3 regions of the Streptomyces sp. NPDC058637 genome follow, and region 2 is predicted to be linked to each of the others. Evidence: predicted binding sites of a transcription regulator. Region 2 holds the regulator's gene; each other region holds the start of a gene.
What was found. The regulator HspR, encoded in region 2, represses chaperone genes until heat shock. The targets are predictions, from matches to a motif close to TTGAGNNNNNNNNNCTCAA.
Positions count from the first base shown of each region.

Region 1 (9,717 bases), on a different contig from region 2:
TGAGCGCGGCGATGGGCGTGCGCAACTCGTGGGAGACATTGGCCACCAGCTCCTTGCGGTGCCGGTCCTCCGCCTCCAGGTCGTCCGCCATGCGGTTGATCGTCTGCGCGAGGTCGCCGAGCTCGTCGCGCCGCCCGGCGCCGCTCACCCGCCTCGTGTAGTCGCCGTGCGAGATGGACCGGGCCACCGCCCGCATCTCGTCCAGCGGCGCGGTCAGGCCGTGCGCCACGAACTGGGTGATCAGCAGCGTGGCGATGACGGAGAAGACCGTGATGAACCGGAATTCCGTCCGGGTCCGCAGGGCGACGATCAGCAGTCCGGTCGTGATGAACACGGAGATCACGACGAGCGTGCCCAGCTTGGCCTTGATCGAGAAGGGCCGCAGTCCGGAGCCGGGCCGCGTCATGGCGCGGGAGTCTCCAGGGCGTAACCGACGCCGTGGACCGTACGGATCCGCTCGGCGCCGATCTTCCGGCGCAGCGCCTTGATGTGGCTGTCGACCGTACGGGTCCCGGAGGCGTCCGCCCAGTCCCAGACCTCGGCCAGCAGCTGCTCACGGGAGAGCACCGCCCGGGGTGTGTTGGCCAGGCAGACCAGCAGGTCGAACTCCGTCGGCGTCAGGTGGACGTCGTCGGCGCGCACCCGGACCCGGCGCTGCGCGTGGTCGATCTCCAGCTCGCCGAGACGCAGGATCCCGCTGCGCGGGGTCACGGCGGCCAGCGCGGCCCGCTCGACCCGGCGCAGCAGGACGTGCACCCGCGCCGCCAGCTCACGCATGGAGAACGGCTTGGTCATGTAGTCGTCGGCGCCGACCCCGAGCCCGACCAGCATGTCGGTCTCGTCGTCGCGTGCGGTGAGCATCAGCACCGGCACGGGGCGCTGGGCCTGCACGCGGCGGCAGACCTCCAGGCCGTCGAAGCCGGGAAGCATGATGTCGAGCACCATCAGGTCGGGCTGCCAGGCCTCGGCCGCGTCCACGGCCGCGGGGCCGTCCAGTGCTGTCTGCACCAGGAAGCCCTCGGCTCGCAGCCGGGCGGAAATGGCGTCGACGATCGTCGCGTCGTCCTCTACCACCAGAACCCGGCGCTGAGCCCCGGGGGTGGCAGCGACGCCGCTGTGGGTGGTGTGTGTCTGTTCCATCGCCCCGCCCCTGCCCGTTCTCGCGGAGGCCACTCCCCCGGAGGCACGGTTATCGCTTGTGGATGTCGTCGTGATCCCTTGTGCCGCTCAGCAGCGTAAAGGCAGAGGACGGCTCCCGGCTACGCAGGGTGTTGTCCGGCGCGAACTGTTACCCCCGCGCGAGCGGCGGATCGTCGGCCTTGTGCCACTTGGCCCGTGGTCCGCCGGGGGTGCGCATACCGGGTGGGGGTTCAGTGACCCCGGAGTGCGAGATGGACCACGTCGGGAACACCTCGGGCAACCGCTACTTCTTCGGTCCGTACCGCGTGGAATCCGGCATTCCGCAGTGCTTCGTCGAAGACCGCGGAGGGCTGCGCGGACCAGACGGCGAGGACTCCGCCGGGGGCCAGACGCGCGTGGCAGGCCGCCAGACCGGTGGGCGAGTAGAGGCTTCCGTTGTCCTCGGTGACGGTCCAGCCGGGTCCGTTGTCGATGTCCAGGCACAGTGCGTCGTAACGCTCCGTGGTCGTTCCGAGGTGCTCGACGAGGTCCGTACGGAGGATCTCGGTCCGCGGATCGGCGAGGGCCGCGGCGGAGATCCGGCCGAGCGGGCCCTCCAGGTGCCAGTCCACGATGGCCTGTTCCCGCTCGACGACGGCGATGGCGCCCCAGCGCCGCTCCTCGGCCGCGCGGACGAGCGAGAACCCGACGCCGAGCCCGCCGATGAGCAGGGCCGGGCGGGGCCGGCCGGGCGGCAGGGCGGCGAGTGCGGCGTCGATCAGCAGCCGCTCGGAGCGGCCGTCGGAGGTGTCCATCAGGAAGCAGCCGTTGGCGATGATCTCGAAGTCGTCGCCGCGTTCCCGCAGGACGACCTCGCCGAAGGGGCCTTCGCGCCGGTCGAGGGTCACGGGGCGGTGGGTGTCCGCGGTGGGCATGGCGAGGTCTCCGGTCTCCGGTCGGCGGCGGTCCTGATCCGGTCCATCCTCCCCGGACGCGGCCCACCGGGACCAGCGATTTCCCTCAGGGTCACCCCCTGGAGCCACGGCCGCGACGAGTGCGGGCGGGCGACGGGGGCGGCCGGAGGTGGGGCGGGGCGTGCGGCGTAACCGGATGGTGCCTCCGGGAATGGAGGTGCCCTGCGCGGCGCTGCCGTAGAGGCAGTCGTACGGAGCGCCGCACGACGCGCGTGATCGCTCAGAGCGAACGCGGCATGGGGAACATTTGGCGGCTCCTTAGCATTGAGTCCATGTAACTCAACTTGCTTGCCGAAGGGGAGATCATGACTGCTGAGTCCACCGTGTCCCAGGCGTTCACGCCGGTCGACCTGCCTGTGCTGCCGCTCGACGACGAGGTGGTGCTGCCCGGAATGGTGGTGCCGCTCGACCTGTCGGACGCCGAGGTGCGCGCCGCCGTCGAGGCCGCGCAGGCCGTCGCACGCCCTGGCGGCGGCAAGCCCGAGGTGCTGCTCGTGCCTCGTATCGACGGGAACTACACCGGGACCGGCGTCCTGGGCACCGTCGAGCAGGTCGGCCGGCTCTCGGACGGCGACCCGGGTGCCCTCATCCGGGCCCGTGACCGGGTGCGGATCGGTGCCGGGACGAGCGGCCCGGGGAACGCCCTGTGGGTCGAGGGCACCAGGATCGACGTGTCCCTGCCCGACCCCCTGCCCGGCTCCGCCGCCGAGCTCGCCAAGGAGTACAAGGCGCTCGCCACCAGCTGGCTGAAGAAGCGCGGCGCCTGGCAGGTCGTCGACCGGGTGCAGCAGATCGAGGACATCTCGGCGCTCGCCGACAACTCCGGCTACTCGCCCTTCCTCACCACCGCGCAGAAGGTGCAGCTCCTGGAGACCGCGGACGCGGTCGCCCGCCTGAAGCTCGCCGTCCAGTGGCTCGGCGAGCACCTCGCCGAGCAGGACGTCGCCGAGTCCATCGCCAAGGACGTCCAGGAGGGCGTCGACAAGCAGCAGCGCGAATTCCTGCTGCGGCGCCAGCTCGACGCCGTACGCAAGGAGCTCTCCGAACTCAACGGCGACCCGGAGGACGAGTCCGACGACTACCGGGCGCGCGTCGAGGCCGCCGGCCTTCCCGACCACGTCCGTGAGGCCGCGCTCAAGGAGGTCGACAAGCTGGAGCGCTCCTCCGACCAGAGCCCCGAGGGCTCCTGGATCCGCACCTGGCTGGACACCGTCCTCGAACTCCCGTGGAACGAGCGGACCGAGGACGCGTACGACATCAAGGGCGCGCGGGAGATCCTCGACGCCGAACACGCCGGCCTGCGGGACGTGAAGGAGCGCATCACCGAGTACCTCGCGGTGCGCAAGCGGCGTGCGGACCGCGGACTGGGCGTGGTCGGAGGCCGGCGCGGCGGTGCCGTGCTGGCCCTGGTCGGACCGCCCGGCGTGGGCAAGACCTCGCTCGGCGAGTCCGTCGCCCATGCCATGGGCCGCAAGTTCGTCCGGGTGGCGCTCGGCGGGGTGCGGGACGAGGCGGAGATCCGCGGCCACCGGCGCACGTACGTCGGGGCGCTCCCCGGACGTATCGTCCGCGCCGTCAAGGAGGCCGGTTCGATGAACCCGGTCGTCCTGCTCGACGAGATCGACAAGGTCGGCTCGGACTTCCGGGGCGACCCGGCCGCCGCCCTGCTCGAAGTGCTCGACCCGGCGCAGAACCACACGTTCCGGGACCACTACCTGGAGGTCGAACTCGACCTCAGCGATGTGGTGTTCCTGGCCACGGCTAACGTGCTCGAAGCCATCCCGGAGGCCCTGCTCGACCGCATGGAGCTGGTCCGGCTGGACGGCTACACCGAGGACGAGAAGGTCGTCATCGCCCGCGACCACCTGCTCCCGCGCCAGCTGGAGCGGGCCGGTCTGGAGAAGGACGAGGTGGACCTCGACGAGTCGGCGCTGCGCAAGCTGGCCGGCGAGTACACGAGGGAGGCCGGCGTACGGAATCTGGAGCGGGCCGTCGCCCGGCTGCTCCGCAAGGTCGCGGCCCAGCACGAGCTGGGCGACCGTGAGCTCCCGTTCACGGTGACCGACGCGGACCTGCGGGAGCTCGTCGGACGCCCCCACCACGTCCCCGAGTCCGCCCAGGACCCGGCCGAGCGCCGTACGGCGGTGCCGGGCGTGGCGACCGGCCTCGCGGTGACCGGGGCGGGCGGCGACGTGCTGTTCGTGGAGGCGTCGCTGGCCGACCCGGAGACCGGGGCGTCCGGACTGACCCTCACCGGCCAGCTCGGCGACGTGATGAAGGAGTCGGCCCAGATCGCGCTCAGCTTCCTGCGGTCGCACGGGGCGGAACTGGAGCTGCCGGTCGCGGACCTGAAGGACCGCGGCGCGCACATCCACTTCCCGGCGGGCGCCGTGCCCAAGGACGGTCCGAGTGCCGGTATCACCATGACGACGGCTCTGGCCTCGCTGCTCTCCGGGCGGCTCGTCCGTACGGACGTGGCGATGACCGGTGAGGTGTCGCTGACCGGACGCGTGCTGCCGATCGGCGGCCTGAAGCAGAAGCTGCTGGCAGCGCACCGGGCCGGCATCACCACAGTGGTGATCCCCAAGAGGAACGAGGCCGACCTGGACGACGTCCCCGCCGAGGTCCTCGACACCCTGGAGGTCCACCCGGTGACCGATGTCCGCCAGGTCCTGGAGATCGCCCTCGCCCCGGCCACAGCCAGGGCCGGGGACAGGATCCCGGCCGCCGCGTAGGCGCCGCGCTGTGACGGGCGCGGCAGCACGCCGACGGCCGGTACGGACGGCCCGCCTTCCCCCCCGGAAGGCGGGCCGTTGCGCGTGCGGCGGGTCAGGGGCGGTAGACGGTGCCGGGCTCGGGCTCCGCGGGGGCCATCAGCTGCGGCACGGTCACGAAGGTGTAGCCGCGCTCCTTCAGTGTGTCGATGATGCCCGGCACGGCGGGGACGGTGCCCTTGTAGATGTCGTGCAGCAGGATCACCCCGTCCTTGCCGGCCTGGTCGAGTATCCGCTTCCTGATCAGTGCGGAGTCGTTCGTGGAGTAGTCCTTGGCGGTCGCGCTCCAGAGGATCTGCGACAGCCCGAGCTCCTTGCAGATCCCGGAGACGGTGTCGTCGGTGCGGCCCTGCGGCGGACGCATCAGCCGCGGCTTCCTCCCCGTGATCTCCTCGATCGCCAGCTGGGTCTTCTCCAGCTCGGCGCGTATCTCGTCGGGCTTCCTGTCCGTCAGGATCTCGTGCGTCCACGTGTGGTTGGCGACCTCGTGGCCCTCGTCCGCGATGCGGCGCACGGTGTCGGGGTGTTTCAGCACGTGGTTCCTGCCCAGCAGGAAGAACGTGGCCGGAACCTTCTTCTCCTTGAGGATGTCCAGGAGGCGCGGGGTGTCCTCGGCGGGACCGGCGTCGAAGGTCAGCGCGATGCACTTCGCCTTGCGGCAGTCGACCGGGCCGAACGTCCCCTCGGCGTCCGGGGCCGCGTCGCCGCGTGCTGTCGCCGGCGCCGTCGTGTCCATCGAACAGCCGCTCAGCGTCAGCGTGAGCACGGTCACCAGAGCCGCGGTCAACCCCGCACCGAATCGCGTCGTCTTCCTGGGCACAGCAGGTCACTCCTCATGGCCGGCCGCACACCGGCGGTGCGGGACGATGTGACTATACATAGCGCGTATACGCATCGTGCATAGTGGGTCGCGGGGCAGCGCCGAGCCCCGGTGACCTGGGGCTCGTCACCGGGGCTCGGTCGTACGTCGGGGGCGGATCAGCCGTTCGCGAGCGCCTGTACGCGGTCGAGGGCGCCGTTGAAGCGGTTGTGGTCGCCGACCGTGGGGCCGGACGACGTGTACTGCCACATCGTGTAGTAGCTCCAGCCGGCCGGGAGTTCGCCGACCGTGGTGTTGTAGCGCGCCACCCACAGGGGGTTGGTGGCGCCGAAGCCGGCGTTGTTGCCCGTGCAGTCCTTCCACCAGCTGGTCGCGGTGTAGATCACCGGGTCGCGCCCGGTGCGCGCCTTGTAGGTGTTCACGAAGTCCCGGATCCACGAGACCATCTGGGACTGGGTCTTGCCGTAGCACTGGGCGCCGTACGGATTCCACTCGATGTCGAGCACCCCGGGCAGCGTCCTGCCGTCCCTGGACCAGCCGCCCCCGTTGTCCACGAAGTAGTTGGCCTGGGTGGCGCCGCTCGTGGTGTCCGGGGTGGCGAAGTGGTACGTGCCACGGATCATGCCGACGTTGTAGGAGCCGTTGTACTGCTGCGTGAAGTAGGTGTTCTTGTAGTACGTCCCCTCGGTGGCCTTGACGTAGGCCCACTTCACGCCGCTGTTCCACAGGGTCGACCAGGCGACGTTGCCCTGGTGGCCGCTGACGTCCACGCCCTCGGTCTGGACGGCGGCCGTGCCGATGGGGGTGCCGCCGCGCTGTCCGTCGTGCGCGGCGACGCCCTGGCCCATCCTGGCCGTACCGCGTTCGGGGATCGCGGACGCTTCGGCGGCCGTGGCCGTGCCGGGCAGTGCGAGCAGGAGGAGGAGCGAGGTCAGCAGTGTTCCCGCGGCGGCGAGGCGACGACGGCGGGCGGATGCGGTTCCGGATCTGTGCACGGGCATGTTCGTGCCTCCGAGGACTCGGTGGGGGAGCTCAGGATCCAGGGGCGGGTGCGGGACGCTCCTGTGGCGTGTTGCGGCGGGGCATGGCATGGGCATGTCATGAATCACTTTCGGTGTCATGCCACCTGTGACACTACGAAGCTACGCACGTAGACCCGGGCTCCGGAAGAGGGCCCGGCCTCTGCCGAAGGTCTACTCCTGCGAAATACTGGCGGAGCTGCGGCGATGACCGGAGTTGAAAGAAACTTTCATCGGCAGGAAAGCATATGAGGAGTGCTGACGTGCACGGGAGCGGAATCGGGAGCGGGCCCGGTGCGGCGGCCGGGAGTGGTGTGGACCACGAGTTCCTCGCGCTGGAGCGCGAATTGGCGGTCTTCCTGCGCCGGGCGCGCGCCAACTCGGGGGAGATGGCGCGGGAGGTGCACCCGGACCTGGAGTCCGCGGCCTACGGCCTCCTCGTGCGGCTGGAGTCGGCCGGGCGTCAGCGGGCCACGGAGCTCGCCGCCTACTTCGGTGTCGGCAAGGCGACCATGAGCCGCCAGCTGAGCGCCCTGGAGGCCCTCGGCCTGGTGGCACGCGAGGACGATCCGGCGGACGGCCGCGCCTCGCTCGTCCACCTCACCGACGAGGGCCTCGCGCGCTTCCGCAGCGTCCGGGACGCCCGCCGGGGCCGCTACGCCCGGAAACTGGCGGACTGGGACCGGGCGGAGGTCGCGGAGCTGGCGAGGCTGCTGCACCACCTGAACGAGCGTGCCGAGGACTGAGGCCCCGGCGGCGAGGCGTCCCGCGTCCCCGGCGGCGGGGCGTCCCGTCCATGGCTGCGAGGCATCCCCTCCACGGCGGCGGGGCGTCCCGTCCCCGGCGGATGGGTGTCCCGCCCCCGAAACGGATGGGGCGGGGCGGGAGCCGGCGGGAGCCGGTGGGAGCCGGGCGGGCCCCGATGCCGGGAGTCAGAGCTCGACGAGGACCGCCGTCGCGTCGTCGTGTGTCTTTCCTCGGCGCGGATACCCGCGGTCCGCGTCGGCCCGCTCCAGCTCCCGCACCCGGTCGATCAGCCCCTGCGGCCCCACTTTGCGCAGCAGCCCCAGCGCGGCCGCCCAGTCGCCCTCCCGGAACCTCTCCGTCCAGCGGCTCGCCCCGTCGGTCAGCGCCGCGAGCGCGCGGACGTCGGCGCGTGAGGTGCTGCCCGTCACCGCGCGTGACGCCACCCCGGGGTCGGCCGCGGCCGTGAAGAAGCCGCCCTCCTTGTTCCGCGCCCGGGTGTCGGCGACGGCCTCGGAGGCGAGAAAGCCAGGTGGCAGCCTGTCGAGGCGGTCGTCGATCACCGGCAGGACCGCCCCGGCGAGGTCCTCGAGAAGCAGGACCGAGTCGGAGAGCACCAGGTGCTCGACCACCTGTTCGCCCCACCGCGCCAGGACGACGGTTGCCTGAGGTGTCCGTACGTGAGAAAGGTCACACGTTGAACGGTGGGTGTCGGCGGTGCGCCTGATGGACTCCGCGAGGATCTCCGTCAGTGTCAGATCCCGGCGCGAAGCGGACAGTTCGACCAGTGACCCGCCCAGCCGCGCGGTGAACCAGGGAACCGAGTGCACACAACCGTCGTCCTCCCTCGGAGGTGTCACCCCGTCGAGCAGGACGAGGACACCGCCCTGGCCGACCGCGGGAGCGGCGGTCGATGCCCAGTCCTCGTTGGGGCGTTGGGGGCTGCCCGGCCCGGTGGCGAGTTCGATGCGCATCCGGTCAGTCTGCACGATCACTTCACGGGGCCTCCACGAAACGGCCGTTGGCCCGTACCGGCAGGTCAGCGTGGGTGGCCTGGGTGGAGGCACGGGCTCCGCGCATATGCGGGCGGGCATCCTGCCAAAGCCTGGGCCGAAGTTCCACCCGGTGGTCCTGGCATGGTGAGGGGCGCCCGTGGGGAGACTTGTTCGCCAACTCAGGAGTGATGTTCACTCCTTCGAGTGGCGGAGCGGTTGATGCGCGCCCCCCTCTCCAAAGCGCTGGAATGGTCAGAAGCCGTACCAGGGGTAGTGGGGGCGCCTATTTCACATGACCGTGCGTCACCTCTGCTTCAAGGGTGGACGAGTCAAGATTGCGAGCACCGGTGCAGAAGAAGCGGCCTCGGAGCAAGGACAGCACGCGTGAAGAGTCCGGGGCCATGCCTCAGGCAGCGGGTGGCGGCAAGCGGACCGTACGGGTGCGCAGCCGGCTCGTCGCGGGTGTCGCCGTTGTCGGGATCACCGTCATCGCCGCAGGGGCCCCGGCGGCCCTCGGCGCCTCCTCCGACCTCAACGAGTCCCAGCGGCTGGTCACGCTCGCCGAGCTGAACCAGCAGGCGATCACCCTCGCGCACTCCCTCGCGGACGAGCGCGACACGGTCACCGCCCACATCGCCGCCGGCCGTGAGGACAAGGACGGAAAGGGCGAGGGCGATCCCGCCGCCCGGGTGGACCAGCAGGTCGACGAGATCCGGGAGGCCGCCCCCGCCGCGCTGCGACGCGATCTCTCCACCATCCCCTCGTTGCGCCGCACCGCCCTCACCGGCAAGGGCACGGCGATGGAGGCCCACCAGGCGTACTCCGAGGTCATCGCCAAGCTCCACGACCTCGCCGACGAGCTCGCCGAGAAGACCCCGCCGCGGGCCGCCGAGGCCACCCGCGCCCCGCTCGCCCTCGGCGGCGCCGTCGAGCAGGCGTCCGCCACCCGGGGCCTGCTCCTGGCCGCGCTCGCCGTGCCCGGCGCCGAGTCGGCCGACCCGCAGATCGACCCGTTCACCGGGCTGCCCGTCCAGGACGAGGGCGCCGGCGAGGACGACCGCCTCCGCGACGAGCTGAGCGCCGCCGCACAGCAGGCCCGGGTGCGGGAACTGGCCTCGCTCGCCGAGTTCGACCAGGCCGCCGCGCCCACCGCGCGCGACAAACTCGCCTCCACGGTCACCGGCCCCGAGGTCGACAGCGCGGAGAAGTACCTCACCCGGCTCACCGACCGCCCCGAGCTCTCCGACACGGACCGTGCCGTGAACCCGCAGA
Region 1 is NZ_JBHXRD010000049.1:4,872-14,588, forward strand. It holds gene ACFWVP_RS32550 (ATP-binding protein) at 1-406, opposite strand, end outside; gene ACFWVP_RS32555 (response regulator transcription factor) at 403-1,140, opposite strand; gene ACFWVP_RS32560 (spermidine synthase) at 1,371-2,054, opposite strand; gene lon (endopeptidase La) at 2,399-4,828, shown strand; gene ACFWVP_RS32570 (polysaccharide deacetylase family protein) at 4,923-5,603, opposite strand; gene ACFWVP_RS32575 (lysozyme) at 5,846-6,688, opposite strand; gene ACFWVP_RS32580 (MarR family winged helix-turn-helix transcriptional regulator) at 6,955-7,452, shown strand; gene ACFWVP_RS32585 (hypothetical protein) at 7,639-8,424, opposite strand; gene ACFWVP_RS32590 (nitrate- and nitrite sensing domain-containing protein) at 8,793-9,717, shown strand, end outside.
Region 1: lon (endopeptidase La) is a predicted target of HspR. The motif match lies at 2,358-2,376, and genes of this name have one in related genera.

Region 2 (9,717 bases):
CCACAGGGTGCGGCGGTTCCAGTCGTCGATCGCGTCGAGGAGCACGGCGCGCTGGTCCACGGCGTGCGGGCGGTCGTAGAACGTACGCACCGAGAAGACCTGCTGGTCCTCCTCGCCGCGGAACATGAAGTACGTGCGGAACTCTTCCCACGGCGCGGCGAGGTCACCCTCGTCGTCGACGACGTACTTCAGCTCCATCTGCTCGAGAAGCTGCTTGACGAGGTCCTGGTCAGGGACAACGGGCCCCTCGGGTCCTGCCGCCTGCGGCTCGGGCTGGCCCCCGAAGTTGGGAATCGAGGACGGGTCGATAGACATCGCTGGGTACTCCTGTGGATCGCTCGTGGTTTCCTGCCATCGACCCTAGCCGCGATCGGCGGCCAGTAGTCCTACGCCCTCAGGGGAATCGTCCCGGCACCCGTCTGCCTGGCCCGCGCCCAGGAAACCGCGGCCATGATCGCGCAGAGCGTTCCGACGAGCCCCGCACCGCCGATCGTCAGGGCCGAGGACCCGGACAGCTGGGCGGCGAGACCGCCCGCCGCGACTCCGATCCCCTGCATGGCGGTCAGTCCCGACCGGGCGAGTCCCAGCGCCTGACCGCGCTGGTCGGCCGGGGTGAGCAGCACGAAGGTGGCTCCGGCGGTGATCTGGTAGGCCGAGCAGATGCCCGACACCAGGAGCACCAGCAGGGCGACTCCCACCCCGGGGCCCGCCCAGTAGACGAGCAGCGGAACGTTCGCCCCCACCGCCAGCGGCCCGAGCAGCCGACGGCGCCGCTCGTCGCCGACGGAGGCCCGCCCCAGGATCGCGGCGCCCAGGACCATGCCCGCGGGGTGCGCGGCGAGCAGGAGCCCCACCGAGGCGGCGCTCGCGCCGACCTCCTCCGCGAAGGGGGCGGCGAGACCCTCGGGCAGCACGATGAACCCCGCCAGCCAGCCGAGCGCGACCAGCGAACGCAGCCGGGGGTCCGCCCAGATCAGTGCCGCAGCGCTCTTGATCTGGGTGTGCATCCGCTTCGGCCGCGCGTCGGCGCTCGTGTCCACGGGACGCGCCTTCACGCCCAGGCGGATCAGGACGGCGGAGATCAGGAACGTCGCGGCGTTCAGTCCCAGGGAGACGTGACTGCCGAGCCATACGACGAGGACGCCGCCGAGTGCGAAGCCGACCAGCTGTCCGGCCTGGTGCGTGATCATGATGACCCGCTGCCCGCGCTCGTACAGGCGCTCACCCAGTACGGCCGGCATCAGGGCCCCCTGCGAGGCGCCGAACGGGGCCTCGGCGAGCTGCGCGAGCACCAGCAGTCCGGCCAGCAGCGGCAACGGTGTACCGGGCAGAGCCATCAGCCCGACGAGGACGGCACGCACCAGGTCGCAGCCGATCATGACCGTGCGGCGGGGGAAACGGTCCGCCAGCCCGGTCAGGAGCACCCCGGACAGCAGGGCGGGCAGGCTCGTCAGGGCGTAGGTCGCCGCGGTCCAGCCGGCCGACTCGGTGCGTTCGAAGACCAGCAGCGACAGCGCCACCCGCGCCAGCTGGTCCCCCAGGACCGACTGCGCGAAAGCGGCCCACAGAGTACGAAATTCGCTGAGGCGAATTAGGCTGTCGCTTTTGCAATCATTCGACTCCGCGCTTATCTCGCCAGGTTTACGTTCCGTCATGCGCGTACCTTACCGGCTGACGAATTCCCCCAGACCTCACTCGTGGAACAGTAATGGCGGTCCGGAGTGTCCTGATATTGCGCGGAAACCTCGGTACCCGCATCACAGTTGATCCACTGCGGTCGAGGGTGACGATATGTACCGTCCAGATACAAATAACAACGCACAGACCGCCCGGCATCTGCCATTCAGCCATGGAATGTAAATTTTCGGCTCAATTTCGCGGGCGGTCCCGTGGAGACGGATCGAATGATCTCGCAGTCGATGGATGCCTGATGCATCCATCAATGCGCCGACTTCCGGCACACGTGTGCCCCCGGCCGGGACCGTCTCGGTCCCGGCCGGGGGCACGTCGACGGCCTACAGGGTCTTGACGGGGGACTCCGTCCCGACGACGAGACCGTCCCCGCCTCGGTCCACCCGGACCGTGTCGCCGTCCTTGACCTCGCCCGCGAGGATCTCCTTCGCGAGCCGGTCGCCGATCGCCGTCTGGATGAGCCGGCGCAGCGGCCGGGCGCCGTACGCCGGGTCGTTGCCCTCCTCGGCCAGCCAGGCCAGGGCCTCGGGGGTCACGTCGAGGGTGATCCGCCGGTCGGCCAGCCGGTCGGCCAGCCGGCCCACCTGGAGGCCGGCGATGTGGGCGAGCTCGCCGCCGGACAGGGCGGAGAAGACGACCAGGTCGTCGAGCCGGTTGAGGAACTCCGGCTTGAACGACGTCCGTACGGTCTTCAGCACCTGCTCCTTCTTGACCTCGGGCTCGACGAGGGGGTCGACCAGGAACTGGCTGCCCAGGTTCGACGTGAGGATCAGGATGGTGTTGCGGAAGTCCACCGTCCGGCCCTGCCCGTCGGTGAGCCGGCCGTCGTCGAGCACCTGGAGCAGGACGTCGAAGACCTCGGGGTGGGCCTTCTCGACCTCGTCCAGCAGGACGACGCTGTACGGGCGGCGGCGGACCGCCTCCGTGAGCTGGCCGCCCTCCTCGTAGCCGACGTAGCCGGGCGGCGCACCGACGAGGCGGGCGACGCTGTGCTTCTCGCCGTACTCGCTCATGTCGATGCGGACCATGGCCCGCTCGTCGTCGAACAGGAAGTCCGCGAGGGCCTTGGCCAGCTCGGTCTTGCCGACACCGGTCGGGCCGAGGAAGAGGAACGAGCCGGTGGGGCGGTCGGGGTCGGCGATCCCGGCACGGGTGCGGCGCACCGCGTCGGACACGGCTCGTACGGCCTCGGACTGGCCGATCAGGCGCCTGCCCAGCTCGGACTCCATGCGCAGGAGCTTCTGGGTCTCGCCCTCCAGGAGGCGTCCGGCCGGGATGCCGGTCCACGCGCCGACGACGTCGGCGATGTCGTCCGGGCCGACCTCCTCCTTGACCATGGTGTCCCCGGCGGCCTCCTGCTCGGCCTCGGCCGCTTCGGCCAGCTCGCGTTCCAGGCCCGGGATCTCCCCGTACAGCAGCTTGGACGCGGTGTCGAAGTCCCCGTCACGCTGGGCTCGTTCGGCCTGACCGCGCAGCTCGTCGAGGCGCTCCTTGAGCTCGCCTACGCGGTTGAGGCCCTGCTTCTCCTTCTCCCAGCGGGCGGTGAGGCCGCGCAGCTCCTCCTCCTTGTCGGCGAGGTCGCGGCGGATCTTCTCCAGGCGCTGCTTGGAGCCCTCGTCCGTCTCGTTCCTGAGGGCCAGCTCCTCCATGTGCAGCCGGTCGACGGCGCGCTGGAGCTCGTCGATCTCCAGGGGGGAGGAGTCGATCTCCATACGCAGCCGGGAGGCCGCCTCGTCGACCAGGTCGATGGCCTTGTCGGGGAGGAAGCGGGAGGTGATGTAGCGGTCGGAGAGGGTCGCGGCGGCCACCAGCGAGGAGTCGGCGATCTGGACCTTGTGGTGGGCCTCGTAGCGGCCCTTGAGTCCGCGCAGGATCGCGATGGTGTCCTCGACGGACGGTTCGGCGACCAGGACCTGCTGGAAGCGGCGCTCCAGCGCGGGATCCTTCTCGATGCGCTCGCGGTACTCGTCCAGGGTGGTGGCGCCGACCATGCGGAGCTCACCGCGGGCGAGCATCGGCTTGAGCATGTTGCCCGCGTCCATCGCGGAGTCGCCGCCGGCGCCCGCGCCGACGACCGTGTGCAGCTCGTCGATGAAGGTGATGATCTGGCCGCCGCTCTCCTTGATCTCGGAGAGGACGGTCTTGAGGCGCTCCTCGAACTCACCGCGGTACTTGGCGCCCGCGACCATCGCGCCGAGGTCCAGGGAGACGAGCCGCTTGTTCCTCAGGGACTCCGGGACGTCACCCTTGACGATGCGCTGGGCGAGCCCTTCGACGACGGCCGTCTTGCCGACGCCGGGCTCACCGATGAGCACGGGATTGTTCTTCGTACGGCGTGACAGCACCTGGACGACGCGGCGGATCTCCTGGTCGCGGCCGATCACCGGGTCCAGCTTGCCCTCGCGCGCGGCGGCCGTGAAGTCGGTGCCGAACTTCTCCAGGGCCTTGTACTGGCCCTCGGGGTCGGGAGTGGTCACCCGGCGCCCTCCCCTGCTCTTCTCGAATGCGTCCAGCAGCTTTTTCGCGCCGGCTCCCTGCCCGTCGAGGATCTCACCGGCACGGCCGCCCTTCGCCGCGAGGGCGATCAGCAGGTGCTCGGTGGAGAGGTAGTCGTCGCCGAGCTCCTTCGCACGCTGTGCGGCGTCGGAGACGACGGCGAGCAGCTCACGGTCGGGCTGGGGCGGCGCGACGGTCGATCCGGTGACGCTGGGCAGCGTGCCGAGGAGCCGTTCGGTCCCGGCGCGCACGGCCGCCTGGTCGGCGTCGACCGCGGCCAGCAGGTCGACGATGTTGGCGTTGTCCTCGCCCTCGAGCAGTGCGAGCAGCAGATGCCCGGGGGTCAGATCGGGGTGTCCGTCCTTGACGGCCCTGCTGGTGGCCGCGTTGAGGGCGTCCCGGCTCCTGTTGGTCAGCTCGGCGTCCACGGGCTCTGTCTCCTCCTCGTGCTGGTGCTTCACGGAACTATGACTCGAACAACGGGTACAAAGTTGAGTCTATTCCACTCAAGCCTGAACAGGCACCTCCGCACACGCGGAGCGAGTCCCCTCTCTAGGCTGATCCCATGCCTGACGTACGCGACCCCGGCCCCGAGTACCTCGCCTTCTGGCGGGAGCGCCATGTGTGCACCCTGACCACGCTCCGCCCGGACGGCACTCCGCACGTGGTGCCGGTCGGCGTGACGTACGACCCGGAGACCCGGCTCGCCCGCGTCATCACCAGCGGCGGGAGCAGGAAGGTCGCCCACGTCCTGGCGGCCGGTCCGGAGGGCGCACGGGTCGCGGTGTGCCAGATGCAGGGGCGCCGCTGGGCGACCCTGGAGGGCCGCGCGGTCGTACGGACGGAGGCGGAACAGGTGGCGGACGCGGTACGCCGCTACGCGGAGCGGTACGAACGCACTCCGGCGCACAACCCCGAAAGGGTCGTCATCGAGATCGCCGTGGACCGGGCGCTCGGCAGGGGCTGACCCGCGTCCGGGCAGCACAACGGCGCCATCGTGTTCAGGTCACGATGGCGCCGCTGTGTGGGGGAAGTGCCTGAACGATCTGGAACGACGGGGGAACCGTTCAGGCACTGCGGGGGGTGGCGGAGATGGCTTCTTGTTCGAACAGCTCGTGGTCCCGCTGATCGAGATTGACGAAAATCATGCCGTACCGGACAGCGCAGCGGACCGGCTGCGGGGCCCCGCGGGGCCGGCGAAGACAGCGATAGGCGCGGACGTCGTCGTCCGTCTCCATCACGACGACTATCGGCTCCCCGAACAGGGTGACCATCAACGAATCGCCCTGGCGGGTCAGTGCCGTGAGCAGATCGATGAAGTGCCACCCTGACCTGTAGGCCGTGGCCATCTCCCGCCGGAAGGTTCGGTCGTCCGGAGGGGTGGTCATGCGACCGTGCTGGTCGGAGCGGACCAGCCGATGTCACCGGCCTGCTTGTTCCAGCCGATGTCACCGGACTGCGTGTTCCAACCGATGTCACCCGACTGTGCGCGCCAGCCGATGTCGTCGAGCGGAGCGGCCCAGCCGATGTCACCCGTGACGCCGGCGGGCGCGTTCCAGCCGATGTCACCCGACGCAGCGGCTTCACTGCTCCAGCCGATGTCACCTCCGCCCAACCCCAGCCCCAGGGCCGCGACGAACGAGGCGGCAAGCACCGAGCGAAGCATTCGCTTATACATAGTCGGCTTCGTCCTCACTTGTGGATTCTTCTCCCCCGCACTTAAGACGATGTCTCACCAGGGCACTCGAACACCACTGAGTCGATGCATCATGTTCCTGTATGTTCAGGAACCTGGGGGGTGGAGATATGACCACAAGTAGCACAAAGCCGACACATCCTCACGGGATCACCGAACTGTGCGAGGCCGGGGGGCTCCTTTACGCCAGCGCACTGCGTCTCGGCCGTATCGCTCGCGCCGAAGTGGTTCCGGCGCCGTGCCTGATGGAGTTCGCGCTCCTGCATCCCGATCCGGACGACGCCGAGTGGCTCCGTCCCGTTCCGCCTTCGGCCGCGCTCGCACAGCATCTCCACCCCATCGAGCGCGAGATCCAGGAGCGCCGACGGCACTCGGTGGAACTGACCGAGTGCTTCGAACCGTTCATGGACATCAGTGCCCAGGGACCTCCGACCACGCACGCCATCACCGTGCTGGAGGGGGAGACCCGGATCAACGCCGCGCTCGACCTCGCCACGGCAGAGTGCCGCACCGAGGTCCTCACGGTCCAGCCCGGCGGCGGCAGGAGCGAGGACCGTCTGGGCAAATCGCTCGAACGCGGCCTGTCCGTGGTGCACCGGGGCGTGAGCATCCGCACCCTGTACCAGCACACCGTGCGCCACAGCCCCAGCACGCTCGCATATGCCGAACGCATCGCGAGTAATCACGTGGAGATCAGGACGCTCGAAGAACTCATCGAACGGCTTATCATCTTCGATCGCACGGTCGCATTCATACCCGCCCAGGATGACCGCCAAGTCGCCCTGGAACTTCGCCATCCGGGCCTGGTCGAATATCTCGCCAAGGTATTCGAGCAGCTCTGGACACGCGCCGAGCCACTTCTGGAAGAAGTGAAATACACACCGACGCCCCTGGGAATCAGCGGCGTTCAGCGCTCCATTGCACAACTCCTCGTGGACGGTCATGTCGACGACTCCATCGCCCGGCGTCTCGGCATGAATGTCCGGACCTGCCGAGCCCATGTGGCGAAGATCGCCGCAGCTCTCGGAAGCAACAGTCGCGCCCAACTCGGCTATCTGATCGCCCGGTCGGGAATCCTGGACCAGGACACCTGACCGCCCCCGGGCGAGGCGCTCGACCGGTACGACCAGCCTCCCCCCGCGGCTAGGCTTCCGCCACCGTCATCTTGTTGCAGTGCAGAAAGCGGGGGGTCCCAAATCGTCACCGATGAGGCAGAACAGTCTCATTCGCACGGGAACCGAGAGCTCTGCGAACCGGCCGTACGCCTCTACGAGGAGGCGCTGCGTGCGGGACGTATCCCTCGCACCCGGCTGGCCGCCGCCCCGTGCCTGCTCGACATGGCCCTCGTCCATCCCGACCCGGCGGACGACACCTATGTGTCTCCCGTCCCGCCGTCGGCCGCGCTGGCCCATCTGCTGCAGCCCATCACCCGCGAGATAGACGAGCGGATACGGCTGAGCGCCGCCCTCGCCGGGGCGCTGGCCCCCCTGGCGACGGTAGCCAGCGAGGATCCCAATCTCGCCATCACCGTGCTGGAGGGACGGCCGCTGATCATCGCGGCCCTCCAGGAGGCGTCCGCGCGGGCCAGGCACGAGGTGCTGACCGCGCAGCCGGGCGGCAACCGCCTGGAGCACCACATGCAGCAGGCCCTGCGCAACGGCCGTACCGCGATCGCGGGAGGCGCCCGGCTCCGGCACCTGTACCAGCACCCCGCGCGCTACAGCCCGCGGCTCAGGGACTACCTGGGGCAGATGCCGAGCGGCCGGCTCCAGGTAAGGACCATCGAGCAGACCGTCGACCGCCTCATCATCTTCGACCGCACGGTGGCGTACGTGCCCGCCGCGCCCGGTGACGAGGTCGCCCTGGAGGTCCGGCACCCGGCGCTGGTCCGCTACCTCACCCGGGTCTACGAGGTCCTCTGGGCCCAGGCCACGCCCTACAGCGAGCACCTGCCCTCCGCCACCCCCGGAGCCCCTGTCACGAGCGTCCAGCAGAGCATCGCCCGGCTCCTGGTCGAGGGCCACGTCGACGACGTGGTCGCCCGCGAGCTCGGGATCAGCGTCCGCACCTGCCGCTCGCACATCTCCAAGCTGATGCAGACGCTCGACGCGCACAGCCGCACCCAGCTGGGGGCGCTCATCGTCCGGTCGGGGATCGCGGAACCGGACGGCACACCGCCCCGCCGGGCGGCCACCCCGGGGCTGGAACCCTGACGAACGGCCCCTCGGGACCGGGCAACCGTCCCGCGCACCTGCCCGGACACGGAAGAAGGCAGGATCCCCGCGAACGGTGATCCCGCCTTCCCGGAAGAGCTCAGTCCGTCGGCCTCTTGGGCCGCCAGACGACCAGGGCACTGGTCTGCTGCACGTCCTGGTACGGCACCAGGTCCCGCCGGTAGGAGGCGTGCACCTGGGCTTCGCGCTGCTGCATGGCCACGGCCGCGCCGTCCACCGCCGCCGAGAGCTCGGCGACACGCTGCTGGAGCGCGGCGACCTGGTTCTCCAGCTCGATGATGCGCTTGATGCCCGCCAGGTTGATGCCCTCGTCCTGCGACAACTGCTGCACCGTGCGGAGCAGTTCGATGTCGCGGGCCGAGTAGCGCCTGCCGCGCCCGGCCGTGCGGTCGGGCGAGACCAGGCCGAGGCGGTCGTACTGGCGCAGTGTCTGCGGGTGCAGGCCGGAGAGCTGGGCCGCGATCGAGATCACGTACACCGGTGATTCATCGGTCAGCTGGTACGGATTGCGTCGACGGCCGTCCATCTCAAGCTCCCTTCGCAGCCTGGAACAGCTCCGCCCGCGGGTCCTCCCCCGCGGTCGCCTTCCGGTAGGCCTCCAGCGCTTCCTGGGCATCCGCGCCGAGTTCCTGGGGCACGGCGACCTCGACGGTCACGAGGAGGTCGCCCCGGGTGCCGTCCTTGCGTACGGCGCCCTTTCCGCGAGCCCGCATCGTACGCCCGTTGGGGGTGCCGGCCGGGAGTTTCAGGGTGACCGGGGGTCCGCCGAGCGTGGGGACCTTCACCTCGCCGCCGAGCGCCGCCTCCGTGAAGGTGACGGGCACGGTGACCGTGAGGTTGTCGCCCTTGCGGCCGAACACCGGGTGGGCGTCGACGTGGACGACGACGTACAGGTCGCCGGCGGGACCGCCGCGCTCGCCCGGGCTGCCCTTGCCGCGCAGCCGGATCCGCTGACCGTCCAGCACCCCTGCGGGGATCCGGACCTGCATCGTGCGGGCCGACTTCGCCCGGCCGCTGCCCTTGCAGACCTCGCAGGGGTCCTGGGCGATCAGGCCCCGGCCCTTGCAGTCCACGCACGGGTCGGTGAGCGAGAACCCGCCGCCGCTGCCGCGCGACACCTGACCGGTGCCGACGCAGGTCGGGCAGACCCTCGGGGTGCCGTTCTTGTCGCCGGTGCCCGAACATGCCTTGCAGGGCGCCTGGCTGGACATCCGCAGCGGGACGGTGGCGCCGTCGACCGCCTCGGTGAAGCTGAGCGTGACCTCGGACTCGATGTCCTGTCCGCGGCGCGGCTGGACACGGGTGCCCGTACCGCCCCGGTTGAACAGTCCTCCGAAGACGTCGCCCAGGCCGCCGCCACCGGCGCCGAAGCCACCGGCTCCGCCGCCCTGGCCGCCACCCGGGGCACCGCCGAAGAGGTCGCCCAGGTCGAAGTTGAAGTTGCCGCCCGCACCGCCGGGACCCGCCCGGAAGCCTCCGTTGCCGAAGAGGGCGCGCGCCTCGTCGTACTCCTTGCGCTTCTTGGGGTCACCGAGGATGTCGTTCGCCTCGGAGATCTCCTTGAAGCGCTCCTCCGCCTTCGCGTCGCCCTTGTTTGCG
Region 2 is NZ_JBHXRD010000047.1:41,475-51,191, forward strand. It holds gene ACFWVP_RS32335 (YbjN domain-containing protein) at 1-315, opposite strand, end outside; gene ACFWVP_RS32340 (MFS transporter) at 387-1,655, opposite strand; gene clpB (ATP-dependent chaperone ClpB) at 2,016-4,616, opposite strand; gene ACFWVP_RS32350 (pyridoxamine 5'-phosphate oxidase family protein) at 4,754-5,155, shown strand; gene ACFWVP_RS32355 ((2Fe-2S)-binding protein) at 5,256-5,576, opposite strand; gene ACFWVP_RS32360 (5'-nucleotidase) at 5,573-5,842, opposite strand; gene ACFWVP_RS32365 (helix-turn-helix transcriptional regulator) at 5,995-6,978, shown strand; gene ACFWVP_RS32370 (response regulator transcription factor) at 7,222-8,097, shown strand; gene ACFWVP_RS32375 (heat shock protein transcriptional repressor HspR) at 8,198-8,644, opposite strand; gene dnaJ (molecular chaperone DnaJ) at 8,646-9,717, opposite strand, start outside.

Region 3 (9,717 bases), on a different contig from region 2:
CCCGAGGGGTCTGCCGGGGGTCCGGGCAGGAGGCAGCCGCACCCCGCGCACCGGCCGCAGGACCGACGGAAGCGGCCGGTCCTGCCCCCGAGGCAGGTCCGGCCGCTTCCGTCGGTGGGAGCGCGTGTTACTTCACGGGCTCGGGTTCGGGCCGGTCCGCAGTCGCCGCGTCGTCCGCGGGGTCGGCGGGCGTCTTCACGGACTCCAGGAGGAGCTGCGAGACGTCGACCACCTGGATCGACTCCTTGGCCTGGCCGTCGTTCTTCTTGCCGTTGACCGAGTCGGTCAGCATGACGAGGCAGAACGGGCAGGCGGTGGAGACGATGTCGGGGTTGAGGGAGAGGGCTTCGTCGACGCGCTCGTTGTTGACGCGCTTGCCGATCCGCTCCTCCATCCACATCCGGGCACCGCCGGCGCCGCAGCAGAAGCCGCGCTCCTTGTGGCGGTGCATCTCCTCGTTCCGCAGACCCGGGACCTTCGCGATGATCTCGCGCGGGGGCGTGTAGATCTTGTTGTGACGGCCCAGGTAGCAGGGGTCGTGGTAGGTGATCAGACCCTCGACCGGCGTCACCGGGATCAGCTTGCCCTCGTCCACCAGGTGCTGGAGCAGCTGCGTGTGGTGGATGACCTCGTACTCGCCGCCGAGCTGCGGGTACTCGTTCGCGATGGTGTTGAAGCAGTGCGGGCAGGTCGCGACGATCTTCTTCGTCGCCTTGGCCTTCTTCGTCGAGTCGTCGGCCCCTTCCTCGCCCGGGGCGGACTCGCCGAACGCCATGTTCAGCATCGCGACGTTCTCCTGGCCGAGCTGCTGGAACAGCGGCTCGTTGCCCAGACGGCGGGCGGAGTCACCCGTGCACTTCTCGTCGCCGCCCATGATCGCGAACTTCACGCCCGCGATGTGCAGGAGCTCCGCGAAGGCCTTCGTCGTCTTCTTCGCCCGGTCCTCCAGGGCGCCCGCGCAGCCGACCCAGTACAGGTAGTCGATCTCGCTGAGGTCCTCGATGTCCTTGCCGACGATCGGGACCTCGAAGTCGACCTCCTTGGTCCACTCGACCCGCTGCTTCTTGGCGAGCCCCCAGGGGTTGCCCTTCTTCTCCAGGTTCTTGAGCATCGTGCCCGCCTCGGACGGGAACGCGGACTCGATCATCACCTGGTAGCGGCGCATGTCGACGATGTGGTCGATGTGCTCGATGTCGACCGGGCACTGCTCCACACACGCACCGCAGGTCGTGCACGACCACAGGACGTCCGGGTCGATGACACCGTTCTCCTCGGCCGTGCCGACGAGAGGCCGCTCGGCCTCAGCGAGGGCGGCCGCGGGAACGTCCTTGAGCTGTTCCGCCGAAGCCTGCTCGTTGCCTTCCATGTCCTTGCCGCCGCCGGCCAGGAGGTAGGGGGCCTTGGCGTGCGCGTGCTCGCGCAGCGACATGATCAGCAGCTTGGGGGAGAGCGGCTTACCGGTGTTCCAGGCGGGGCACTGCGACTGGCAGCGCCCGCACTCGGTGCAGGTGGAGAAGTCGAGGATGCCCTTCCAGGAGAACTGCTCGACCTGGGACACACCGAACACGGCGTCCTCGGCGGGGTCCTCCCAGTCGATCTCCTGCCCACCGCTGGTCATCGGCTGGAGCGCGCCGAGCGCGACCTCGCCGTCGGCGTTCCGCTTGAACCAGATGTTCGGGAAACCGAGGAAGCGGTGCCAGGCGACACCCATGTTGGTGTTGAGCGAGACCGTGATCATCCAGATCAGCGAGGTGCCGATCTTGATCATCGCGGTGAGGTAGATGAGGTTCTGGAGCGTACCGACGTCCAGTCCCTCGAAGGCGAGCACCAGGGGGTACGAGACGAAGTACGAGGCCTCGTAGCCGTCGACGTGGTGGATCGCGCCTTCGAGACCGCGCAGGGCCAGGATGGCCAGCCCGATGATCAGGATGATGTACTCGACGAAGTACGCCTGCCAGGCGATCGAGCCGGCGAAGCGCGACTTGCGGCCGGCCCGCGAGGGCAGGTTCAGCAGCCGGATGGCCATCAGCGTGACGATACCGAGCACGGTCATGATGCCGATGAACTCGATGTACATCTCGAACGGCAGCCAGCCACCGACGATCGGCAGCACCCAGTCGGCCTGGAAAAGCTGTCCGTACGCCTGGAGCAGCGTCGGCGGCAGGGTCAGGAAGCCGATCGCGACGAACCAGTGGGCGAAGCCGACGATTCCCCACCGGTTCATCCGGGTGTGGCCGAGGAACTCCTTGGCCAGGGTGATCGTGCGCTGCTTGGGGTCGTCGGTGCGGCTGCCTGCCGGGACCGGCTGTCCGATACGGACGAACCGGTAGATCTGCGCGACGGCTCGGGCGATGAGCGCAACGCCGACCACAGTCAGCACCAGCGACACGATGATCGCGGCGAGTTGCATTTGGGGGCTCCTCGGGCCTGCGAGGGTGGGATCCAGCACGTACACACGTACAAGCGATTACTAAGCAGTAACTTAATCAGTCTGTGCTGACACTATCCACTTATTCCGTCACGCTGTAGCCGGGCAGGCGGTGATCTGTGTCGCTCAGGTGAGCCTTTCCCGGGCGGACGAGTCCGAGCACCGCCGTACGCAGTGGGATGTGTACGGACCGCGCGAGGATCGCCAGGTCGAGACCCGTCCCATGATGCTCCGCGTAGTGCGCGTCGAGCAGGGCGGGTTCGTCCCAGGGCATTCCGGAGCGGGCGCGCACCTGCGCCAGACCGGTCAGGCCGGGGCGCAGCTCCCGCCGCCAGCGGCCGGCGCCGGGCCCGCAGACCTCCGGGTCGTCGGGCGCCAGCGGGGCCGGCCCGACCAGCGAGAGCTGTCCCCGTACGACGTGCGGCAGGCGGGACAGCAGGTCGAGCCGCAGTCGCCGGGTGCGCAGCGAGCGCAGCTCGAAGGTGTGGCCGCCCAGGCCCGTCCGGAGTTCCCGGCTCAGTACGCCTCCGGGGCGGCGGCCCGCCCGGAGCGCCAGGGCCAGTGCGGCGAGGGTGAGCGCGGGGGCGGCCAGGAGCAGCAGAACGGAACCGAGTGCCAGGTCCAGGCTCCGCTTGACCGTCATGCCGGCCGGACGCGTGGTGACCCTGCGGGCGGCGCGTGCCGCCGCCCGTGATGCCGTTCGTGCCGCCGCCCGTGCCGCTGTGGTCGTGGTGGGGTGCGTCGTCCTACGTACCGCGGTCCGCTTCGCGTTCTGCATCGCACCTGCCCGGGATCGGTCGGGATCTGATTCGTGCCGTTATGACCGGCTCGCTGCATTTTGTGACAGAACGATCCCACGGTGCGATGGTGGGGCGGGGGTGCGTGGCGCGACGGAAGTGCGGGGTGTCGCGGGTGTTGCGTCAGCGTGACGCCGTCCCTTGCGTGTAGGAGCCGTATAAACGGCCAGCTCAGAGCATATGTGAGCACTTTAATTGAGTCGATATGGCTCAAGTCCTTTGACTCCGGGACGAGTGTCATGCATCCTTGAGTCAGATCCACTCAAGTAGTCAGTTGGAGGAATCGAAATGGCACGTGCGGTCGGCATCGACCTGGGCACGACTAACTCCGTCGTCAGCGTTCTCGAAGGCGGCGAGCCCACCGTCATCACCAACGCCGAAGGCGCCAGGACCACGCCGTCCGTCGTCGCCTTCGCCAAGAACGGCGAGGTGCTCGTCGGCGAGGTCGCCAAGCGCCAGGCAGTGACGAACGTCGACAGGACGATCCGTTCGGTCAAGCGCCACATGGGCACCGACTGGAAGATCGAGCTCGACGGCAAGAACTTCAACCCGCAGCAGATGAGCGCCTTCATCCTGCAGAAGCTGAAGCGCGACGCCGAGGCGTACCTGGGCGAGAAGGTCGCCGACGCGGTGATCACCGTCCCGGCGTACTTCAACGACTCCGAGCGTCAGGCGACGAAGGAGGCCGGTGAGATCGCGGGCCTCAACGTCCTGCGCATCGTCAACGAGCCGACGGCCGCCGCGCTGGCGTACGGGCTCGACAAGGACGACCAGACGATCCTCGTCTTCGACCTCGGTGGCGGCACCTTCGACGTGTCCCTCCTGGAGATCGGCGACGGCGTCGTCGAGGTGAAGGCCACCAACGGTGACAACCACCTCGGTGGTGACGACTGGGACCAGCGCGTCGTCGACTACCTGGTGAAGCAGTTCGCCAACGGGCACGGCGTGGACCTGTCCAAGGACAAGATGGCTCTCCAGCGTCTCCGCGAGGCCGCGGAGAAGGCGAAGATCGAGCTCTCGTCCTCGACCGAGACCACGATCAACCTCCCGTACATCACGGCGTCGGCCGAGGGCCCGCTGCACCTGGACGAGAAGCTCACGCGCTCGCAGTTCCAGCAGCTGACCGCCGACCTGCTGGAGCGCTGCAAGACGCCGTTCCACAACGTCGTCAAGGACGCGGGCATCCAGCTCTCCGAGATCGACCACGTCGTTCTCGTCGGTGGCTCGACCCGCATGCCGGCCGTCGCCGAGCTCGTCAAGGAGCTCACGGGCGGCCAGGACGCCAACAAGGGTGTGAACCCGGACGAGGTCGTCGCCATCGGCGCCTCGCTCCAGGCCGGTGTCCTCAAGGGCGAGGTCAAGGACGTCCTGCTCCTCGACGTGACCCCGCTGTCCCTCGGTATCGAGACCAAGGGAGGGATCATGACCAAGCTCATCGAGCGCAACACGACGATCCCGACCAAGCGTTCCGAGATCTTCACGACGGCCGAGGACAACCAGCCGTCCGTGCAGATCCAGGTCTACCAGGGCGAGCGCGAGATCGCGGCGTACAACAAGAAGCTCGGGATGTTCGAGCTCACCGGCCTGCCGCCGGCCCCGCGTGGCGTGCCGCAGATCGAGGTCGCGTTCGACATCGACGCCAACGGCATCATGCACGTCGCCGCCAAGGACCTCGGCACCGGCAAGGAGCAGAAGATGACCGTCACCGGTGGCTCCTCGCTGCCGAAGGACGAGGTCAACCGGATGCGTGAAGAGGCCGAGCAGTACGCGGACGAGGACCACCGCCGCCGCGAGGCCGCCGAGTCGCGCAACCAGGGCGAGCAGCTCGTCTACCAGACGGAGAAGTTCCTCAAGGACAACGAGGACAAGGTCCCCGGCGACGTGAAGGCGGAGGTGGAGACCGCGCTCACCGAGCTGAAGGAGAAGCTCAAGGGCGAGGACACCGCCGAGATCCGTACCGCCACGGAGAAGGTCGCGGCCGTCTCCCAGAAGCTGGGCCAGGCGATGTACGCCAACGCCCAGTCCGAGGGCGCGGCGCCGGGCGCGGACGCCCAGGGCGACGCCGGCGCGAAAGCCGACGACGATGTCGTCGACGCCGAGATCGTCGACGACGAGAAGGACACCAAGGGCGGTGCGGCGTGACCGAGGAGACTCCGGGCTTCGACGAGAAGCCTGACGTCCCCTCCGGCGCCAACTCCGACGAAGTCGAGCCGAAGGCCGCCACCCCCTCCGAGGAGGAGGCGGCGGCCCCGGCCGGGGACGTACAGCAGACAGTGGCTCTGACGGCTCAGCTGGACCAGGTCCGTACGGCGCTCGACGAGCGCACGGCAGACCTCCAGCGGCTCCAGGCCGAATACCAGAACTACCGGCGTCGTGTGGAGCGGGACCGGGTCGCCGTGAAGGAGCTCGCCGTCGCGGGTCTCCTGACCGACCTCCTGCCCGTGCTCGACGACATCGGCCGCGCGCGGGAGCACGACGAGCTCGTCGGCGGCTTCAAGTCGGTCGGCGAATCGCTGGAGACGGTGGCCGCCAAGCTGGGCCTCCAGCAGTTCGGCAAGGAGGGCGAGCCCTTCGACCCGACGATCCACGAGGCCCTGATGCACTCGTACGCGCCGGACGTCACCGAGACGACCTGCGTGGCGATCCTGCAGCCCGGGTACCGCATCGGGGAGCGCACCATCCGCCCCGCGCGGGTGGCCGTCGCGGAGCCGCAGCCGGGGGCGACGCCCGCGACCGCGAAGGAAGAGAAGACAGACGACGAGGAGAGCGGTGGCACCGAAGAGGTCTGACGTCGAGTCCGACCACTGCGGTGAACACCGACGGGGCGTGGGGGGGGGCCCCCCGCCCCGCCCCCCCCCCCGGGGCCGTCAGTGCTCGCGGCCGGAGCCCTTCACGTCGATCCGCACGATCTGCGGGTCGTGGTCGCTCGCCTGGTCGGCGAACTCCGCGTTGATGTGCACCACGTCGTAGTCGAAGCGGCGGATAGCGGGGCTGGTCAGGATGTGGTCCAGCGTCTGCGAGTTGCCGTCGTACACGTAGCTGTACCGCTCGCTCGCGGGCAGCGTCGTGATGAGCGGCCTGAGGACCCCGCCCCGGGTCAGCGCGTCCATCGTCGGGGAGAACGCGAAGTCGTTCAGGTCGCCGAGGGTGACCACCCGCGCCGACTTGTCCGCCTTCAGCAGCGAGGTGACGAAGGAGTTGACCTCCGCAGCCTGCTGCACGCGCTTCGTCTCCGAAGAGCGCACCGGCTCCTGGTAGCGGCCGTGCAGCGGCTGGTCGCCGCCCTTGGACGCGAAGTGGTTGCCGATGACGAAGACGGCCTCGCCACGGAAGCGGAACTCGCCCACGAGCGGCTTGCGGCTGTCTTCCCAGGCGGCGCTCGCCGGGTTGATCCGGCCGGGCGAGACGGAGAGGGTGACACCCTTCTTCGTCTTCACGGCCTGCACCGCGGTGGTCGCGTCGCCGCCCTCGCGGTCCACGAAGTCGACCCGCTCCGGGTCGAAGAGGAAGACGTTGCGGATGTTGCCGCCGGGCTCGCCGCCGTCCTGGCCGTCGACGGGGGCGACGTAGCGCCACGCGTACCGGGGGCCGCCGGCCGCGACGATCGCGTCCGTGAACCGCCGCAGCGTCGCCTCGGAGCCGACCGACCCGTCGTTCGTCGCGCCGTTGTCGTCCTGGATCTCCTCCAGCGAGACGATGTCGGGGGAGGAGAGGCTGACAGCGACCCCGGAGGCGAGCGTGTCGAACTTGGCCTGGTCGTCGAGCGCGTCGAGGTTCTCCACGTTGTACGTGGCGACCGCGAGCTCCTTGCGCTTCTGCTTCCGCGTCACCTCGCGCCGCAGCCCGTTGTCGGTGAGGGTACCGAGCTCGGTGGCCTGGAGGTTGTACCCGCCGAACGACGCGTAGTCGAGCACGCCCGTCGTGGGGCCGGAGAGCACGTCGCCCACGTCCGCCACGGGGACCGGCTGCGTGGCGTCCAGCGACATCACCTTGACGCGGCCGGTGTTCTGGTCCTCGTACGACGCGTAGAGGGTGCCGCCGCGCCGGGTGCGGTTCTCGTCCGGCTTGACCGTCACCCAGATCTCGTCGTACGCGGTCGTCGCACCCGTCACCCGGGTGTCGGCGATCTGGACACGGGCGCCTTCGAGCGACTCGTAGAGGTCCAGGGCGTACACCGCCGGGTCCAGCGCCAGCGCGTCGATCGACCCGCCGCCCGCCGTCGGGACGTAGCCCTCCGGCACCGACTGCGCGTCGAGGACGACGGGCGCCGGCAGGGCGTTGCCCGAGGACAGGACGGTGGACTTCGGGGCGGTGAGCTGGGTGAGCGACTGGGTGGTGGAGGACGGGTAGTACTCGGCCACCTTGCCGCTGACCAGGACCGAGTCGCCCACGGCCACGGTCGGCGCGGTGGAGCCGGTGTAGACGAACAGGCCCTCGCTCGTACGGGCGTCGCCGTCCGGCGTCGTGTTCTGGATCCAGAAGCCGCGCGAACCGCTCGTGCGCACAGCGCTGACGATGCCCGGGACCCCGGTCACCGACTGGCCCACGAGCGGGGAGACCCGCGTGGTGCCCTGGATGTCGTGCACCCGCACGGTCCCGGGCTCGGTCGGCCCGCCGGGCTCGCCCGGGCCGGAGCCGCCGGCGGTCTCGCCGGCCGCGTTGACCGGGGTCGGGGTGCCCGCGGTCAGGTCGGCGGCGTTGTCGTCGGTGTCCGCGAGGGACGTGCCGCGCGCCACGGAGGCGGTGGCCGACGTACCCGTCGCCGGGCCGCCGCCCTCGCGCACGAGGGCGGAGCCGTAGCCGACGAGGTCGACGATCCGGGTGTCCGCGGCACAGTCCGCGGCGGTCTTGCAGGTCAGCGGGGTGGTGCCGGACACGAGGGCGACGGTGCCGCTCGCCGCCGACATCGCGACGGTGCCGGTGGCGTCGGCGGTCGGCAGGGCCACCGTGCCGCCGGTGCCCGCGGCCTGCGCGACGAGGTAGCGGCCGCCGGGCGCGACGGCGCCGGACAGCTCGGAGACCTGCCACAGCGATCCGGCCGACGGGGTGCCCGGCAGGTACTGGACGCTGAAGCCGGACAGGCCGAACGGGCTCGAACCGGCGTTGGCCAGCTCGATGAAGTCACGGGTGAGCGTCGCACCGGAGTTGCCGCCGCCGCCGTACACCTCGGAGATCACGGCGGACGAGGACGGGGCCGCGAAGGCGGCGGGCAGCGCGGTCACCGAAAGCGTTACGGCGACGGCGCCGGCCAGCAGGACGGAGCCGGGTCTGGCTATCTGCACGGGAACTGCCCCCAAGTGTGTAGTGAGGGGGCAAAAACTATGCGCGTAGACCTCGAGTGACAAGGCATCAAGAGGTTAAATCCTGGAAACGTACGGGTGCGCGGCAGCCGCTACCGGCGGCCCGACGACCGTGTGCGACCTCCGTGGTGGTGCCTGGTCGTGTCACGGTGCGGCCCTACGCCGCCCACACCGCCTCGACGTCCCCCGACGCACGGTGACACGCGGGCGACGGCCCGTCCAGGCAGGGTGTCCGTCACGCGGGCGGTGGTGTGACCGCACATACGGCGTTCCGGACGTGGTGGGCGGTGTTCCGTCCGGCCGGGCTTGACGTCCTGGACGGGACCGGCGAGACCGTCCCGCCCGGCACCAACCCGTCCGTACGCGGAGCCGGTTATACCGCGTCCGTGCTCACCGGGCCCGCGTCGCGCCGCCGTTCGGCGGGGCGGTCGGCGGGGAAGGAGGGGTAGACGGCCAGCGAGAAGGAGTGCCCGGCCGGATCCGTGTAGACGCGGACGTCACGTGGACCGCTGTTGCTGTCCTTCGTGTCCACCGGCCGGGCGCCGAGGCCTATCGCCTCGCGCTCGGCCTCGTCCATGTTGCCCTCGTCCACCAGGATGCGCAGATGCGCCTGCTGGGAGTCCTCGGGGCGGGGCCAGCTCGGGGGCGCGTAACCGTGGTCACGGCGGACCGCCAGGTGCACGCCCGGGCCGCCGACGATCTCGACGAAGTCCGGATCGTCCCCGATCCGCATCTCGGCGTCCAGCAGAGCCGCGTAGAATCCGGCGAGCTCGAGGGGTTCGGCACAGTCCAGGACCAGAACGCTCGTTTTGAGAACAGTCATGTTCTCCGAGTACCCCCGGTAGGGCGGGACACGCCGGACCGCACGGCCGGGATCCGCCGGAACCTGGGGCCGCCGCCTAGGGTGCCGGTCATGGCAGAGAGCGCGGTGCACCGGGACCCTGGCTCTCCTCCCGGACCCTCCGACCCCCGTCGCTGGCGCGCACTCGCCGTCTGCCTGGTGGCGGGCTTCATGACCCTCCTCGACGTGTCCATCGTCAATGTGGCGCTGCCGTCCATCAAGGAGGGCCTGGACACGCCGGAGTCCGACCTCCAGTGGGTGCTGTCCGGCTACGCGCTCGCGTTCGGGCTCGTCCTCATCCCCGGCGGACGGCTCGGCGACGCCCGGGGGCGGCGCACGATGTTCATGTGG
Region 3 is NZ_JBHXRD010000006.1:12,529-22,245, reverse strand. It holds gene ACFWVP_RS07520 (heterodisulfide reductase-related iron-sulfur binding cluster) at 128-2,410, opposite strand; gene ACFWVP_RS07515 (sugar transferase) at 2,511-3,206, opposite strand; gene dnaK (molecular chaperone DnaK) at 3,514-5,367, shown strand; gene grpE (nucleotide exchange factor GrpE) at 5,364-6,014, shown strand; gene ACFWVP_RS07500 (endonuclease/exonuclease/phosphatase family protein) at 6,093-8,507, opposite strand; gene ACFWVP_RS07495 (VOC family protein) at 8,899-9,348, opposite strand; gene ACFWVP_RS07490 (MFS transporter) at 9,439-9,717, shown strand, end outside.
Region 3: dnaK (molecular chaperone DnaK) is a predicted target of HspR. The motif match lies at 3,421-3,439, and genes of this name have one in related genera.